DNA from 4 places in the Croceibacterium sp. TMG7-5b_MA50 genome. Region 4 is predicted to be linked to each of the others. Evidence: predicted binding sites of a transcription regulator. Region 4 holds the regulator's gene; each other region holds the start of a gene.

Region 1 (3,692 bases), 170 kb from region 4:
CGTTTCGTAACCGGTCGCAAGCGCGCGCTGCCACCCGGGCCCGCGCTGCTGCACCCGGTCGGGCGCGCTCTGCGCCAGATGGGCGAACGGGTCTTCCGTTTCCGTCCAGTTGGCCCGCCAGAGCGATGCCCCACCGGTCATCGTCGTTTCCACCGCCACATGCGCCGCCGGCAGTTCTCCCACGAAGCGACTGGGGATTGAACTGGTCCATTGGCCGTAGATGCGTCGGTTCGCCGCGTGTAGGATGGTACAGCGGCGCCGCGCCCGGGTGATTGCGACATAGGCCAAGCGGCGCTCCTCCTCCAGGCTGGCGAGTCCGCCTTCATCCAAAGCGCGCTGGCTGGGGAACACGCCTTCCTCCCAGCCGGGTAGGAAGACGTTATCGAACTCCAGCCCCTTGGCGGCATGGATGGTCATGATGGTGACCTTCTCGGTCTCGTCCGCCCGCTCGTTATCCATGACGAGGCTGACATGCTCCAGGAAGTCGCCGAGAGTCTCGTATTCCTCCATGGCCCGTGCCAGCTCAATCAGGTTCTCCGCCCGGCCGGCGCTTTCGGCGGAACGCTCCGCCTTCAACATCGCGTCATAGCCGGACTGGTCCAGCACCGTGCGGAGGAGCTCGGCCGGTGTGACCGTGTCGGACATATCCCTCCAGCGCAGGAAATCGCGCATCAGCCCACCGATCGTCGCCGCGGCACGGGCCGGCAACTCGTCGCTGTCTGCGAGTTCTCGCGTTGCCGCCGCAAGCGGCAGTCCGGTGCGGCGCGCGTGGCTGTGCATCTTTTCCAGCGTCTTGGCGCCAATTCCGCGCTTGGGCTGGTTATGGATGCGCTCGAAAGCGAGGTCGTCACTCGGCTGTGCGATCACCCGTAGATAAGCCAGTGCGTCCCTGATCTCCGCCCGATCGTAGAAGCGGAAGCCGCCTACGATGCGGTAATTGAGACCGATCTGGACGAAACGATCCTCGAACTCCCGCGTCTGGTATTGCGCCCGCACCAGAATGGCCACGCGGTCCAGCGGCGCACCCTCACGCTCCAGCCGCTCGATCTCCTCACCAACGCGGCGCGCCTCCTCGGCAGCGTCCCACACGCCGATCACCCGCACCTTGTCGCCGCCACCGGCCTCGGTCCACAAGGTCTTGCCCAGCCGCTCGCTGTTGGCGGCGATCAGGCCTGATGCCGCCGCCAGGATTTCGGGGGTGGACCGATAATTCTGTTCCAGGCGGATAACTGCGGCGCCGGGAAAGTCCTTCTCAAACCGCAGTATGTTGGCGACTTCCGCCCCGCGCCAGGAATAGATCGACTGATCATCGTCCCCAACCACGCAGATGTTACGCCGATCCTGCGCCAGCAACCTCAGCCACAGGTACTGGACGGCGTTGGTGTCTTGGTATTCGTCCACCATAACGTATTTGAATCGGCGCTGATACTGTTCCAACACGTCGCGGTGCTGCCGCAGGATGTTCAGCATGTGCAGCAGCAGGTCGCCGAAATCGCACGCGTTCAACGCCTGTAAGCGCGCCTGGTACAGGGTGTAGAACTGCGTGCCCTTGCCATTCACCCACGCCTCGTTCTCCACGGCGTCGAGCTGATCGGGGTTGAGGCCGCGGTTCTTCCATCGGTCGATCAGTCCGGCGAGCTGCCGCGCAGGCCAGCGCTTCTCGTCCACATTGTGCTCGACGATCAGCTGCTTGAGCAGGCGCAGCTGGTCGTCGGTGTCGATGATTGTGAAGTTGGGCTGCAGTCCCGCCAGCTCGGCATGCCGGCGCAGCATGCGCGCGCAGATCGAATGGAATGTGCCAAGCCACGGCATGCCTTCCACCGCGTCGCCGATCAGCGTCCCGACTCGGTGGCGCATCTCGCGCGCGGCCTTGTTGGTGAAGGTCACACACAGAATCTCGCTCGGCCATGCACGCCTTGTGCCCACCAGCCATGCAAGCCGTGCCGTAAGCGCCGCGGTCTTGCCTGTACCGGCACCGGCCAGCATCAGCACCGGTCCTTCGGTGGTAAGCACGGCCTGTCGCTGCGGCGTGTTCAATCCTGTCAACCAGGGTGGCGCATCGTCCGGCATGGCGAGGGCGGATGGGGCGGCAACTTCATTCACGGTGAACAGGTAGAGAACATAGGGTTCAGAGGCAAGCCCGTGCCTGGCCGCTGAACGCAGGTACGAAGCGTTCCCGGGGTGAGACAAGCGGCGGAACGCCCCTAAGCTGCGATGCGTTGCCGCGACACACTACAAGCAGGTAGCACAACATATTGGGAGTGCGATCAATGCGTAACATGTTCCTCGCCGGGATCGGCGCCGCCGCGATGATGCTTTCTCCGGCGATCGCCGACGCCCAGCAGCAAAGCCCTCCGGGCACGCAGCAGACGCCGCCGGCCGGCACAGGCACCACCATGCCGGGCCAGAGCACCACCGGTACGACCACCACCGCCCCGCCCGGAACTATGCCGGGCTCTCGTGGCACGACGACGACTACCCCCTCGACTACGTCCCGACCGTCGACCATGCCGGGTACCTCGACGACAACCCGTCAACCGGGCACGACCACAGTACCGAGTGCCGGCCAGACGATGCCGCCGCGTGGCGCCACGGGCACCGGCTCTACCGGGAGCACCATGGGCACCGGCGGCACTATGGGTGCAGGCGGCGCGATGGGCAGCGGATCGACCACGACCACCCGCTCGACGACAGGCACCGGCACCACAACGGGCACGACATCGACGATGAGCGGCGGCAGCACACGCCCTGCTGCCGGACAGCCGCAGTATACCAGCAACCAGATGGTGCAGGCGACCCCCGGTCACACGCGACCGGCTGAGTACCCCACCTGCAGCCGGACGGTAACGGACAGCTGCGTCAATCGCGGCGCGCGTTGATCGCCAGCGTTTCAGGCCGTCCCTCCAGTGAGAGGGGCGGCCTTTTCGAGCTAGTCTAAGTTGGGGCGCGCCAGCACCAGGCGCGCTGCACCAACCTTGCGTTCGGCATCGATGGTGAAGGCTGGCAGGCGCGCGTCTTCCTTCGCGCCGACCTCCAGCGCAATCCAACTAGCGGGCCCGATCCAGCCAAGTCGGATCATTCGGTCGAGCGCAACACCACCTGTTCCACTGCCGTAAGGCGGATCAAGCAGCACCAGATCGAGCATCTGCCGCGCAGGACCGATTTGCGTTGCCGAGCCCGCATGCACGTTGCATCGCGCCTGCGCACGCAAGGACGCGATGTTGGCCCGCAGCACCCGCAACGCGGCGGCGTCCTGCTCCACGAACAGGCAACTGGCCGCTCCGCGAGACAAAGCTTCCAGTCCCAGGGCGCCTGACCCAGCGAACAGATCCGCCACTGCCAGTCCATCGAAGCTGCCCAGGCGGCTCGCAAGCATGGAGAACAGCGTTTCACGCGTACGATCCGCCGTCGGCCGTGTCGCGTCGCCTGCCGGCGCACGCAATGGATGGCGCCGCCATTCGCCAGCGACGATCCTCATGACCGCCGGCCACGCGGCGGTGCGGATCGCATCGAGTTTGCACCCGTCGATCGGCGTCCCCCGGTTTGAGCCCGCTGCGCCGCGCCATCTTTCGGCGCAGCCCTGCCGGCAGCCTTGCGGATTCCGCCGGCGAAGCGTTCCACCATCTCCCGCGGCACCTCGTCGGCGCCGCCGCGCGGCAGGTCACCTAGCGGGAATGGGCCATAGGCGGTGC
Region 2 (3,692 bases), 340 kb from region 4:
CTGTTCGCCGCTCTGGCAGAGCGTTATGCCGGCCGCGAGGGTGGCTATACCCGCATCATCAAGGCCGGCTTCCGCGCCAGCGACGCGGCACCGATGGCGATCATCGAGCTGGTCGACCGCGACGTGGATGCCAAGGGTCAGGACAGCGGCCCGGTGCAGAATGCCGACGAGTTCGAGGAAGCCTGAGGCTCCCTCCTTCCTTCATCTGAAAAGGGGCGCCCGCAACGGCGCCCCTTTTTTGTTCGTGCTGTAAACTGGCGGTCAGAATAGCCCTTCTATCTGGCCATTGTCGTCCAGGTAGATGCCCTCTGCGCTTGGCACCTTCGGCAGGCCGGGCATCGTCATGATCTCGCCGCAGATCGCCACCACGAAGCCGGCGCCGGCCGACAGGCGCACCTCGCGCACGGCGATCTCGTGCCCGTCCGGCGCACCCATGGCGGTGGGATCGGTGGAGAAGCTGTACTGGGTCTTCGCCATGCAGATTGGAAACTGGCCATAACCCATCTCCTCCCACTGCCTTAGCTGCGTCCGCGCCGCCTGGGGGATGAACACGCTGCCCGCGCCGTAGATCTCGGTCGCGATGGTCTCGATCTTGGCGGCGAGCGCCATATCGTCAGAATAGAGCGGCTGAAACGCAGCGGCACCCGCATCTGCCTTGTCGGCCACGATCCGCGCCAACGCCTCCGCACCCGCGCTGCCATCGGCCCAGTGCCGGCAGATCACCGCCTCCGCACCGTAGGCGCGCGCCATTTCCTCGATCGCTGCCAGCTCCTCCGCCGTGTCGGTGTGGAAGTGATTGATGGCGATGGTGGGTGTCAGGCCGAATTTCTGCAGGTTGGCGATGTGCCGCTGCAGGTTCACCGCACCTGCGCGCACTGCCGCCACATTCGGGGTGGCGAGATCCTTCTTGGCGACGCCGCCATGCATCTTGAGTGCGCGCACCGTGGCGACCAGCACCACCGCGTCGGGCGACAGTCCACCCATGCGGCACTTGATGTCCATGAACTTCTCGGCCCCAAGATCCGCGCCGAACCCAGCCTCCGTCACCACGTAATCGGCGAGTTGCAGCGCGGTGCGAGTGGCGATCAGGCTGTTGCAGCCATGGGCGATATTGGCGAACGGTCCGCCATGCAGCAGTGCCGGGCGGTTCTCCAACGTCTGCACCAGGTTGGGCAGGATGGCGTCCTTCAGCAGCACCGTCATTGCGCGATCGGCTTTCAGGTCGCGGCAGAACACCGGACTGCGATCCCTGCGATAGCCGACGATGATCGCCCCCAGCCGCTGCTGCAGATCGGCGAGATCGCTGGCGAGGCACAGGATCGCCATGATCTCCGACGCGACGGTGATGTCGAAGCCGGTTTCACGCGGGAAGCCGTTGCTGACGCCGCCGAGCGGGCCGACTGTCTGCCGCAACGCCCGGTCGTTCATGTCGAGCACTCGGCGCCAGGTGACCCGGCGCAGGTCAATCTCCAGCGTGTTGCCCCAGTAGATGTGGTTGTCCAGCATGGCGGACAGCAGGTTGTGCGCGCTGGTGATTGCGTGGAAATCGCCGGTGAAGTGGAGGTTGATCTCGTCCATCGGCATGACCTGGCTCTTGCCGCCGCCCGCGCCGCCCCCCTTCACGCCGAAGCACGGCCCCAGGCTCGGCTCCCGCAGGCAGAGCATGGCCCGCTTGCCGATGCGGTGCAACGCATCCGACAGGCCGACGCTGGTGGTGGTCTTGCCTTCGCCCGCTGGCGTCGGATTGATCGCGGTGACGAGGATCAGCTTTCCTTCCCCGGATGCCGGCGGCAGGTGCGCGGTGTCGATCTTGCCTTTGAACCGACCATAGGGGATCAGCGCGTCATCGGGCAGCCCGGCGTCCGCTGCCACCTCCGCAATCGGCTTCAGCGTGGCGGCGCGGGCGATCTCGATATCGGTCGGCATGCTCTTCCCCAGTCCTTATGGCGGCGGCGTTAGACGCTGAAAGGCAGTTCTTCGCAACCCTGAACCCTTCATGGTTGCGAACGTAACCGCCGGGTGCTTGCGCGCCGGGTCCAACGCAGCTACGTTCACCATGTGTTCCAAGGCTGGTGGAGTTTCGATGGACCTTGCAACCTTGCTGCTGATCGCCGTCGCATTGCTGGCCGGACTGGCGCTTGGCTGGTTTGTCGGCGGGCGACCAGCGGCGGATTGGCGCAAGCGGCATGGTGAACGTGATGCGGAGGCGCGGGCGCTGGAAGAGCGGTTCCGCAAGGCGATCGTCGATCTGGAAGGCGCCAGTGTGCGCGCGGAGCGGGCGGACGAGTTGTCCGACCTGCTCGATCTTGCGCGCGACGAGCTGGCGACCTTGAAGACGCAGGCCGCCGGCTTTGCGGAGCAGAAACGGCTGCTGGAGGAATCGCGGGACCGGTTGCTCAAGGAGTTCGAGCATACCGGCGCGCAGGTGCTGACGCGCGCGCAGGAGATGTTCCTGGAACGCGCCGCCGAACGCTTCGGCCATGCGGAGAAGTCGAGCGAGGCCCGGATCCGCGCGCTGCTGGAGCCGGTGGGCGAACGGCTGCGCAGCTACGAACAGCAGGTTGAAGCGCTGGAGCGCAAGCGTGTTGATGCCTTTGGCCAGCTGACCGGCATGATCGATGCGATGCGTGTTGGACAGGAAGCCGTAAGGACGGAGGCGATGCGGCTCGGCAATGCTCTGACCAACGCGCCCAAGGCACGGGGACGCTGGGGGGAGCAGCAATTGCGCAACCTCCTAGAAAGCTGCGGCCTAGCGCAGCATACCGACTTTGTGCTGGAGCACTCGGTATCGGCGGACGAAGGTCGGCTGCGCCCTGACGCAATCGTTCGCATCCCTGGCGGCAAGATGCTGGTGATTGATGCGAAGGTGTCGCTGAACGCCTATCAGGAGGCATTCCACGCCGATAACGAGCCGGCGCGGCTGACGGCGCTGAAGGCGCATGTGGCATCCATGAAGAACCACATCCAGGCGCTCGGCACCAAGAGCTACCAGAGCCAGTTCACCGATGCCCCGGACTATGTCGTGATGTTTGTGCCAGGCGAGCATTTCGTGGCCGCCGCGCTGGAATTCGATCCGGAGCTGTGGGACTACGCCTTCGAACGCCGCGTGCTGCTGGCGACACCGACCAACCTGGTGGCGATTGCGCGCACCGTCGCGCAGGTCTGGCGGCAGGACGCGCTGGCGCAGGAAGCGCGGGCGATCGGGACCTTGGCTGGCGACCTCTACGACCGGATAGCCACTGCCGGCGAACACCTGAAGCGGGTCGGCAGCGGGCTGGAAAGCGCCGTCGGCAATTACAACAAGTTCGTCGGCAGCTTCGAGCGTAACGTGCTCTCGTCCGCCCGCAAGCTGCGGGACAAGGGGGTGGAGATCGGCAAGCGGGAAGTGGACGAGGTGCCGTTGGTGGAGAGTGCGCCACGCTATACCGCCGCCGATGTACCCGCGGCTTCGGAACCGGAGCCGGTGCGGTTGGTTGATCCTGCCTGATAGCGGGAGTTCGGGTTGATGCGACTGATGCTGGCGACGTTGATTTTGCTGGCAACCAGCGCGTGCCGGCAGGATGAGGCGCCAGCCGAAAAGATCGAACAGACTGCCGAGCAATTGATCGAGCCTGACGCTAGGCCGACACCGCTTGCCCGTGGGCGCTTCGCGCCTCACGACGATTGCGCCGACGTGGCTGGCGCTGCCAACT
Region 3 (3,692 bases), 230 kb from region 4:
CGTTGCATGGCCCCGTTACAGACGCTGGCAGGCATCGTCACTGGTCTGTTCATGCTCGCAGGCCTGATGGGCGCGATTCTGTCCGGTGCGATCATTCCCGTGAACATTCCGGATGTCACCTGGCCGCTGCTGGGTCTGACCATGATCACGACAGTGGTCCGCATCCACCACCGTTACAAGCTGTCCGGCATTGACCGGCTCTCCGACATGATCCGGGGAGAGGTGGCCCGTGCGTCGCTTACCTATGTGGTCTTGCTGTCCGGTGTTGCCGGGCTGTCGGGCAAGCCGCTGGCCTGGCGCCGGACGCCCAAGTTCGGTGGAGCGGACACGCTTGGTGGCGCTTTGTGGTCGGCCATGCCGGAGACGGTGTTGGGGCTTGCATGCCTTTCTGCCGGTGGGCTGGTCCTGCTGGCTCTGCCGCGGATCGGCTGGGAACTAACGGTGCTTGGCTCCGCCGGATTGCTCACCTTGGCGGTCCAGTTCCTGTGTGCCCCGTACATGGCGGTGCTTGCCTTGCGCGGTAACCGCCCGGAGGCGACGGATGGCCACGGCCCGCAAGTGCCGGCCGTGGCCTGATAAGGATTAGCGGCGGCCCAGGAACTCCAGCAGGTCGCGCGTCAGCCGATCCTGCTGCGTGGCGAACACTGCATGGGGTTCGCCATCATACTCGATCAGCTCTGCTGACGGCACAGCCTGAGCGACCGCCCGGCCGGTCGCTTCGATCGGCACCGTCTTGTCCGCCGTGCCGTGAATCACCAGCGTCGGTACGGCAAAGTGCGGCAGGTCAGGCCGGAAGTCGGTGGTGGCGAATGCCTTCGCGGCCTGCAGGGTAGGGTACTGACCCGCCATCTGCGTCGTCATCCAGGCCCAGTGCAACTGCTCGTCACTGACGGGTTGGGTGACGTAACCCACGCCGTAGAAGTCCTTGAAGAAGCTGGTGAAGAACTTGCGGAAGTCATCCCGCATGCCCGCCGTCATCTGATCGAAAGTCGCCTGAGGCACACCGTTGGGATTGTCCGGCGTCTGCAGCATATATGGCACGACGGAGCTGACGAGCACCGCCTGCGTCACGCCCTTGCCGCCATGCCGGCTCATATAGCGGGCAATTTCACCGCCACCCATGGAGAAGCCGACCAGCGCAACATTGTCGGTGGCGGCAGTTGCTTCGAGCACGTCGGCCAGATCGTCAGCGAAAGTGTCGTAATCATATCCTGAGGGCGGTTGATCCGACCGGCCGAAACCCCGCCGATCGTAGGCAATCGCCTGATAACCGGCCTCTGCCAGCGCGATGGCCTGGGGGTCCCAACTATCGGCAGACAGCGGCCATCCATGGATCAGGACGACGGGTCGGCCCTGGCCGATCGTCTTCACGTAGAGTTGCGTGCCGTCGCGGGCTTTGATGCGGTTCATCCGTATGGGTCTCCTGCCGTAGAGAAGGTGGCGGTCACGAAACCTCTGGCGGGGACAAAAAGTGCCCACCTGCGTTGCCGGATGGAAAGGTGAGCAAGAAGAAAGCGCTAGCTGTCGAGCGGTGTAGAACATATATGGAACGAATGAAGAGCAGCATCATCGATCGCCTCGCCATCCTGGCTGATGCCGCGAAGTACGATGCCTCCTGCGCGTCCTCCGGCACGGCGAAACGCAACAGCAAGGATTCAGGAGGGAAGGGCATCGGGTCCACTGAAGGTATGGGCATCTGTCATGCCTACGCCCCGGACGGCCGGTGCATTTCCCTGCTGAAGGTCCTGCTGACCAATCATTGCATCTTTGACTGTCATTACTGCATCAATCGGGCGAGTTCCAATGTGGTACGCGCCCGGTTCACGCCGCAGGAAGTGGCCGATCTGACGCTCTCCTTCTACCGACGCAACTACATAGAAGGGCTGTTCCTCTCCTCTGGCATTGTGAAAAGCTCAAACCACACGATGGAGCAGCTGGTTGAGGTCGCTCGCATCCTCAGGGAGGAGCATGATTTCCGTGGCTACATCCATCTGAAGACCATTCCCGATGCGGATGCGGAGCTGGTGCATCAGGCGGGGCTCTACGCCGATCGCGTGTCCATCAATGTGGAACTGCCGACCGATGCCGGTCTGGCGAGACTGGCGCCGGACAAGAACACCGGGCGCATCGAAGGGGCGATGGGCGAGGTTAAGGAGCATATCGCGCAGAACCGCGACGAGACGAAGCGCTTCCGCCATGCACCCCGCTTCGCGCCGGCAGGGCAGTCAACGCAGATGATCGTAGGTGCTGACGCGGCGAGTGACGCCGACATCGTGGGTAAGGCAAACCGCCTTTACGATGGCTTCGGCCTGCGCCGTGTCTACTATTCCGCGTTTAGTCCGATCCCGGATGCCAGTGCCGTCCTGCCGCTGAAGCGCCCTCCTTTGATGCGGGAACACCGGCTGTATCAATCCGACTGGCTGATGCGTTTCTACGATTACTCCGCGGCAGAGGTGATGCAGGCGACTGGTGCCGATGGCATGCTGCCGCTCGACATCGATCCCAAGTTGGCTTGGGCACTCAAGTTTCGCGACCGCTTCCCGGTGAATGTCAATCGCGCTGGGCGGGAAGCGTTGCTCCGGGTACCCGGTCTTGGTGTTCGCGCGGTCAACCAGTTGATCGCTGCGCGCCGGCAGCGCACCTTGCGGCTGGAGGATGTCGGCAAGCTCACCGTCTCTATCGCCAAGGTCCGCCCCTTCATTGTCACCGCGGACTGGCGGCCCACACTGCTGACCGATCGTGCCGACCTCAAGTCCCTGGTCGCACCTCCGGCGGAGGAGCAGCTGGAACTGTTCGCGGCATGAGCATGCTGCCGCAAGCCGACAAGGATTCGCATTATGCCGTGAACGTGCCGGCGCCGGACGATTTTACCTTCTGGCGCGATGCCGCGCGCGTGTTGGTGCAGTGCCGGGTGCCCCCTGACCAGATTGCCTGGGGTGAGCCGGGCAGCACGGGCGATCTGTTTGCCGCTGGCGACCAGCCATTGCCGCTCCCGCCAGCAAATGCGCCCATGGTACGGGCCAGCAAGCCGTTCATCCAGGCGGCCGAAGCCGCCATCTGCCATTCAGATCCGGCCCGCTTTGCGTTACTCTATCGGTTGCTCTGGCGTTTGCAGGGGAACCGCAATCTGTTGGATGATCGCACCGATAATGACGTGCGGCGCCTCGATGAACTCGCCCGATCGGTCCGGCGAGACAAGCACAAGATGCGCGCCTTTGTTCGCTTTCGCGCCATGGAAGACGCGGATGGGCAGGAACGCTACGTCGCGTGGTTCGAACCCGAGCACCATATTCTGCGCAGCAATGCCGCCTTCTTCGTCAACCGTTTCAGCAATATGCGGTGGTCCATTCTGACCCCGCGTGGCTCGCTGCACTGGGATGGCGAGGTGCTTGGCGAAGGGCCACCGGCTGAGCGTGGCGATGCGCCTGATGGCGACCCGGCGGAGGATCTGTGGCGCCGGTACTATGCTTCCATCTTCAATCCCGCGCGGCTCAAGATCGGTGCCATGCTCAAGGAGATGCCGCGCAAATACTGGAAGAACATGCCCGAGAGTGCCCTCATTCCGGAGCTGGTCGCGGGCGCTCAGGCCCGGGAGGCAGCGATGGTCGAGGCAGGTGCGTTGGAGTTCGAGGAGCGGCCAGCCACGCTGCCAGCGATTGATCGGGCCATCCATGGGTGTCGCAAATGCCCGA
Region 4 (3,692 bases):
TCACCGGGCCGCGCATACGCCTACGACCTCACGCCTTGCTGACCTTGCGCCTCGCCGGTCAGCTCCGTCGGTTCGGCCATTCGGAGGTGTCAACTTAGTGTCAACTTACGCCGGATTGGCTCTTCACGGGGTTGCTGCATGACCGCCCTGACCCACCTCGACGAAACGGGCGCCGCGCGCATGGTCGATGTCGGTGGCAAGCCGCAGACGGCCCGCTCCGCCACCGCCGCTGGGCGCATCACCATGTCGGCAGAGGCGCTCGCCGCCATCCGCGATGGCAGCGGGCCGAAGGGTGACGTGCTCGCCGCCGCGCGTATCGCCGGCATCATGGCGGCCAAGAAGACGGGCGAGCTGATCCCGCTGTGCCATCCGCTGGCGCTCGACACCGTGAGCGTGGATTTCAGCTTTGCCGATGATCGCACGGTGGAGGTGAGCGCGCGCGCCGCGCTGACCGGAAAGACTGGTGTCGAGATGGAGGCGATGACGGCGGCGGCCATCGCATTGCTGACGATCTACGACATGGCCAAGGCGATCGACAAGGGCATGGTGATCGACACCGTTCGCCTGGTCGAGAAGACCGGCGGCAAGAGCGGCGCCTGGCGCGCGCCATGATCCCGCCCATCCCGCTGGAGGAGGCGCAGCGGCGCCTGCTCGCCGCCGCCGCGCCATTGGGGACGGAACAGGTCGCCACGGCCGAGGCCGCAGGCCGCTTCCTGGCGGCGCCGCTTGCCGCCATCCGCACGCAGCCGGCGGCGGACCTGTCGGCGATGGACGGCTATGCCATGCTGGGCGACGATCTGGCGGGGCCGTGGCAGGTCGTCGGCCGCAGCGCCGCCGGCCGACCGTTCACCGGCACACTCGCGCTGGGGCAATGCGTGCGCATCGCCACCGGCGCGCTGATGCCCGCCGATGCCGCAGCCGTGCTGCTGCAGGAGGAGGCGGCACGCGACGGCGACACGCTCAACCTGCTGCCGGGTGGCGAGGCCAGCGCGCGCCATGTCCGCCGGGCCGGCTTCGATTTCGCGGCGGGCGACCCGCTGCTGCCGGCGGGCGCTCCCGTCGGCCCGGCCCAGATCGCGCTGCTGCTGTCGGCCGGGCACGCCGCGTTGCCCGTTGGCCGACGTCCCCGCCTCGCGGTGCTCGACAGCGGAGACGAGCTGGCCACCGATCCCGCAACCTGCGCGCCGCACCAGATCCCCGCCAGCAATGGCGCCATGCTCGCCGCCATGGCGGGACCGCACGTCGCGACCCTCACCCGCATCGGCCCGGTTGCCGACACGCTGGAGGCGCTCGCCGACGCGTTGCAGCAGGCCGAAGGCGCGGACGTGCTGGTCACCAGCGGCGGAGCCTCCGTCGGCGATCATGACCTGATCCGTCCCGCGCTGGAAGCGTGGGGCGCGACGATCGACTTCTGGCGGGTGGCGATCCGCCCGGGCAAGCCGCTGCTGGTGGCGCGGCGCGGCGATCAATGGATCATCGGCCTGCCAGGCAATCCGGTGTCGAGCTACGTCACCGCCGTGCTGTTCCTGTTGCCGCTGCTGCGTGCGCTGGCCAGGGCGAGCGATCCGCTGCCCCGCACGTTGCGATTGCCCCTCGCTACGCCACTGCCGGCGGCGGGCACCCGGATGGAGTTCCTGCGCGGGCGCCTCACCCCCAACGGCGTGGTGCCGCAGGGTAAGCAGGATTCGAGCGCCCTGCTGAGCCTTGCCGGGAGCGACGCGCTGATTCGCCGCCCTGCACGGGCGATGGCAGCCGCCGCGGGCGAGATGGTGGAGATACACCTGCTCGCTTGACGTATGTTCGGAAGTTTCCTACTTGTTCCGTATCCGTTCCCGAAACGGTCGGTCTTTGTTGGGATAGGCGTCATATGCTCACCGCCAAGCAGCACGAACTGCTTCAGTTCATCCAGCAGCGGCTGGAAGCGACCGGCATCAGCCCCTCTTTCGAGGAGATGAAGGACGCACTCGACCTGCGCAGCAAGTCCGGTGTCCACCGCCTGATCTCCGCGCTGGAGGAACGCCAGTTCATCCGCCGCCTCCCCAACCGTGCCCGTGCGCTGGAGGTGTTGCGTCAGCCTGAGAACACGACGCGGCCGGCAGTTGCCAACGACGTGACCCCCGCCCGCCCGGCCCGCACGACGCCCGAACCGGCGAACGATGTGATCGAAGTGCCGCTGCATGGTCGGATCGCAGCCGGCCTGCCGATCGAGGCGCTGGAGGACAGCCGCAGCCTGCCCGTCCCCGCTGCCTTGCTTGGCGCGGGTGAGCATTACGCGCTGGAGGTCTCCGGCGACTCCATGGTCGAAGCCGGCATTCTCGACGGCGACTACGCACTGGTGAAGCGCACCGACAGCGCTCGCGATGGTGAGATCGTCGTGGCGCTGATCCGGGGCGAGGAGGCGACGCTCAAATATCTGTGGCGCGAGAAGGGCGGAATGGTCCGGCTCGACCCGGCCAACAGCGCCTACGACCCGCAGCTCTACCCCGCCGGCGACGTGCTGGTGCAGGGCAAGCTAGCGGGACTGCTGCGGCGATATAATTGAGGGTCGGGCGCGCTCAGTGCGCGCCCACCTTCAGCACCTTGTGCAGCACGAAGGCGATAATGGAGCCGAGCACCAGCCCGACCACGGCTGAGATGCCGGCATAGCCGAGCCAGCCCAGAACACCGCCCCCCACGCCGCCATGCGCGGCCAGCCAGTGTTCCGCATCATGCGCCAGGTGCGCCGGTCCGGGTACCCCCAGCACCTCGCCCGAATGCAGCACGATCCCGCCGCCGACCCACAGCATGGCGATCGTGCCGACGATCGACAGCAGCGTCAGCACGCGCGGCATGGCCAGCAGCAGTCCCCGGCCGAGGCTCTGCGCGCCGGCGCTGTCCCGCTTGGTCAGGTTGAGCCCGACATCGTCCATCTTCACGATCAGCGCGACCACGCCATAGACGACCACGGTGATGACGATGCCCACCAACGCCAGCGTCACGCCACGCGTCACCAGCGTCTGGTCCGCGACCTCCGCCAAAGCGATCGCCATGATCTCCGCCGACAGGATCAGGTCGGTGCGCACGGCGCCGCTGACCCGCGCCTTCTCGAACGCGGCCGGATCGGTGATCGGATCCTCCAGCGTCTCGCCATGCTTGGCGCCGCCCAGCTTCTCCATCACCTTTTCCGCGCCTTCGTAGGCGAGGAACAGCCCACCGGCCAGCAGCAGCCAGGTGATCGCAGCCGGCAGCAGCTCGCTCAGCAGCAGGGCGCCGGGCAGCAGGAACACCAGCTTGTTGATCAGGCTGCCCTTGGCGATGCGCGCGATCACCGGCAGTTCGCGGTCGGGCGTGAAGCCGGTGACGTAGGACGGGGTGACCGCCGCATCGTCGATCACGACGCCCGCAGCCTTGCTGCCGGCCTTGGCGGCCGCGGCGCCCACATCGTCGATCGAGGCGGCCGCAACCTTGGCGATCACCGCCACATCGTCCAGCAGGGCGACCAGTCCACCGGGCATCAGCTATTCTCCGTTGCAGATTCGCCCGGCTTGGTAGCAGATCGCAGGAGGCGTGCTATCCACGTCAGCGCCCTTGCCTTTCGCGTCCGATCCGCTAAGGCGCCCGCTTCCCGCGCTGGCGATCCGCGCCGCACGGGTCAGCAGAAAGCCGGAGGGGCCGATGCCAGCGCGTGATGCGCATGGCAGATAGCCAGCGAT

The links. The regulator LexA, encoded in region 4, represses DNA repair genes until DNA is damaged. The targets are predictions, from matches to a motif close to GTTCCNCNCTTGTTCT.
Region 1: the regulator LexA is predicted to act here: its motif matches at 2,106-2,121, upstream of V5740_RS03155 (UvrD-helicase domain-containing protein).
Region 2: the regulator LexA is predicted to act here: its motif matches at 2,050-2,065, upstream of V5740_RS02345 (DNA recombination protein RmuC).
Region 3: the regulator LexA is predicted to act here: its motif matches at 1,536-1,551, upstream of V5740_RS05130 (putative DNA modification/repair radical SAM protein).

Annotation. Positions count from the first base shown of each region.
Region 1 covers NZ_CP156082.1:632,134-635,825, reverse strand. Annotated here, with positions in the region: gene V5740_RS03155 (UvrD-helicase domain-containing protein) at 1-2,070, opposite strand, end outside; gene V5740_RS03150 (hypothetical protein) at 2,271-2,879, shown strand; gene rsmD (16S rRNA (guanine(966)-N(2))-methyltransferase RsmD) at 2,930-3,478, opposite strand; gene V5740_RS03140 (pseudouridine synthase) at 3,475-3,692, opposite strand, start outside.
Region 2 covers NZ_CP156082.1:461,044-464,735, forward strand. Annotated here, with positions in the region: gene rplQ (50S ribosomal protein L17) at 1-186, shown strand, start outside; gene V5740_RS02340 (formate--tetrahydrofolate ligase) at 262-1,926, opposite strand; gene V5740_RS02345 (DNA recombination protein RmuC) at 2,084-3,487, shown strand; gene V5740_RS02350 (SH3 domain-containing protein) at 3,506-3,692, shown strand, end outside.
Region 3 covers NZ_CP156082.1:1,031,793-1,035,484, reverse strand. Annotated here, with positions in the region: gene V5740_RS05140 (glycosyltransferase) at 1-576, shown strand, start outside; gene V5740_RS05135 (alpha/beta hydrolase) at 583-1,410, opposite strand; gene V5740_RS05130 (putative DNA modification/repair radical SAM protein) at 1,554-2,804, shown strand; gene V5740_RS05125 (UdgX family uracil-DNA binding protein) at 2,801-3,692, shown strand, end outside.
Region 4 covers NZ_CP156082.1:797,300-800,991, reverse strand. Annotated here, with positions in the region: gene moaC (cyclic pyranopterin monophosphate synthase MoaC) at 139-612, shown strand; gene V5740_RS03975 (molybdopterin molybdotransferase MoeA) at 609-1,793, shown strand; gene lexA (transcriptional repressor LexA) at 1,868-2,542, shown strand; gene V5740_RS03965 (DUF808 family protein) at 2,556-3,494, opposite strand.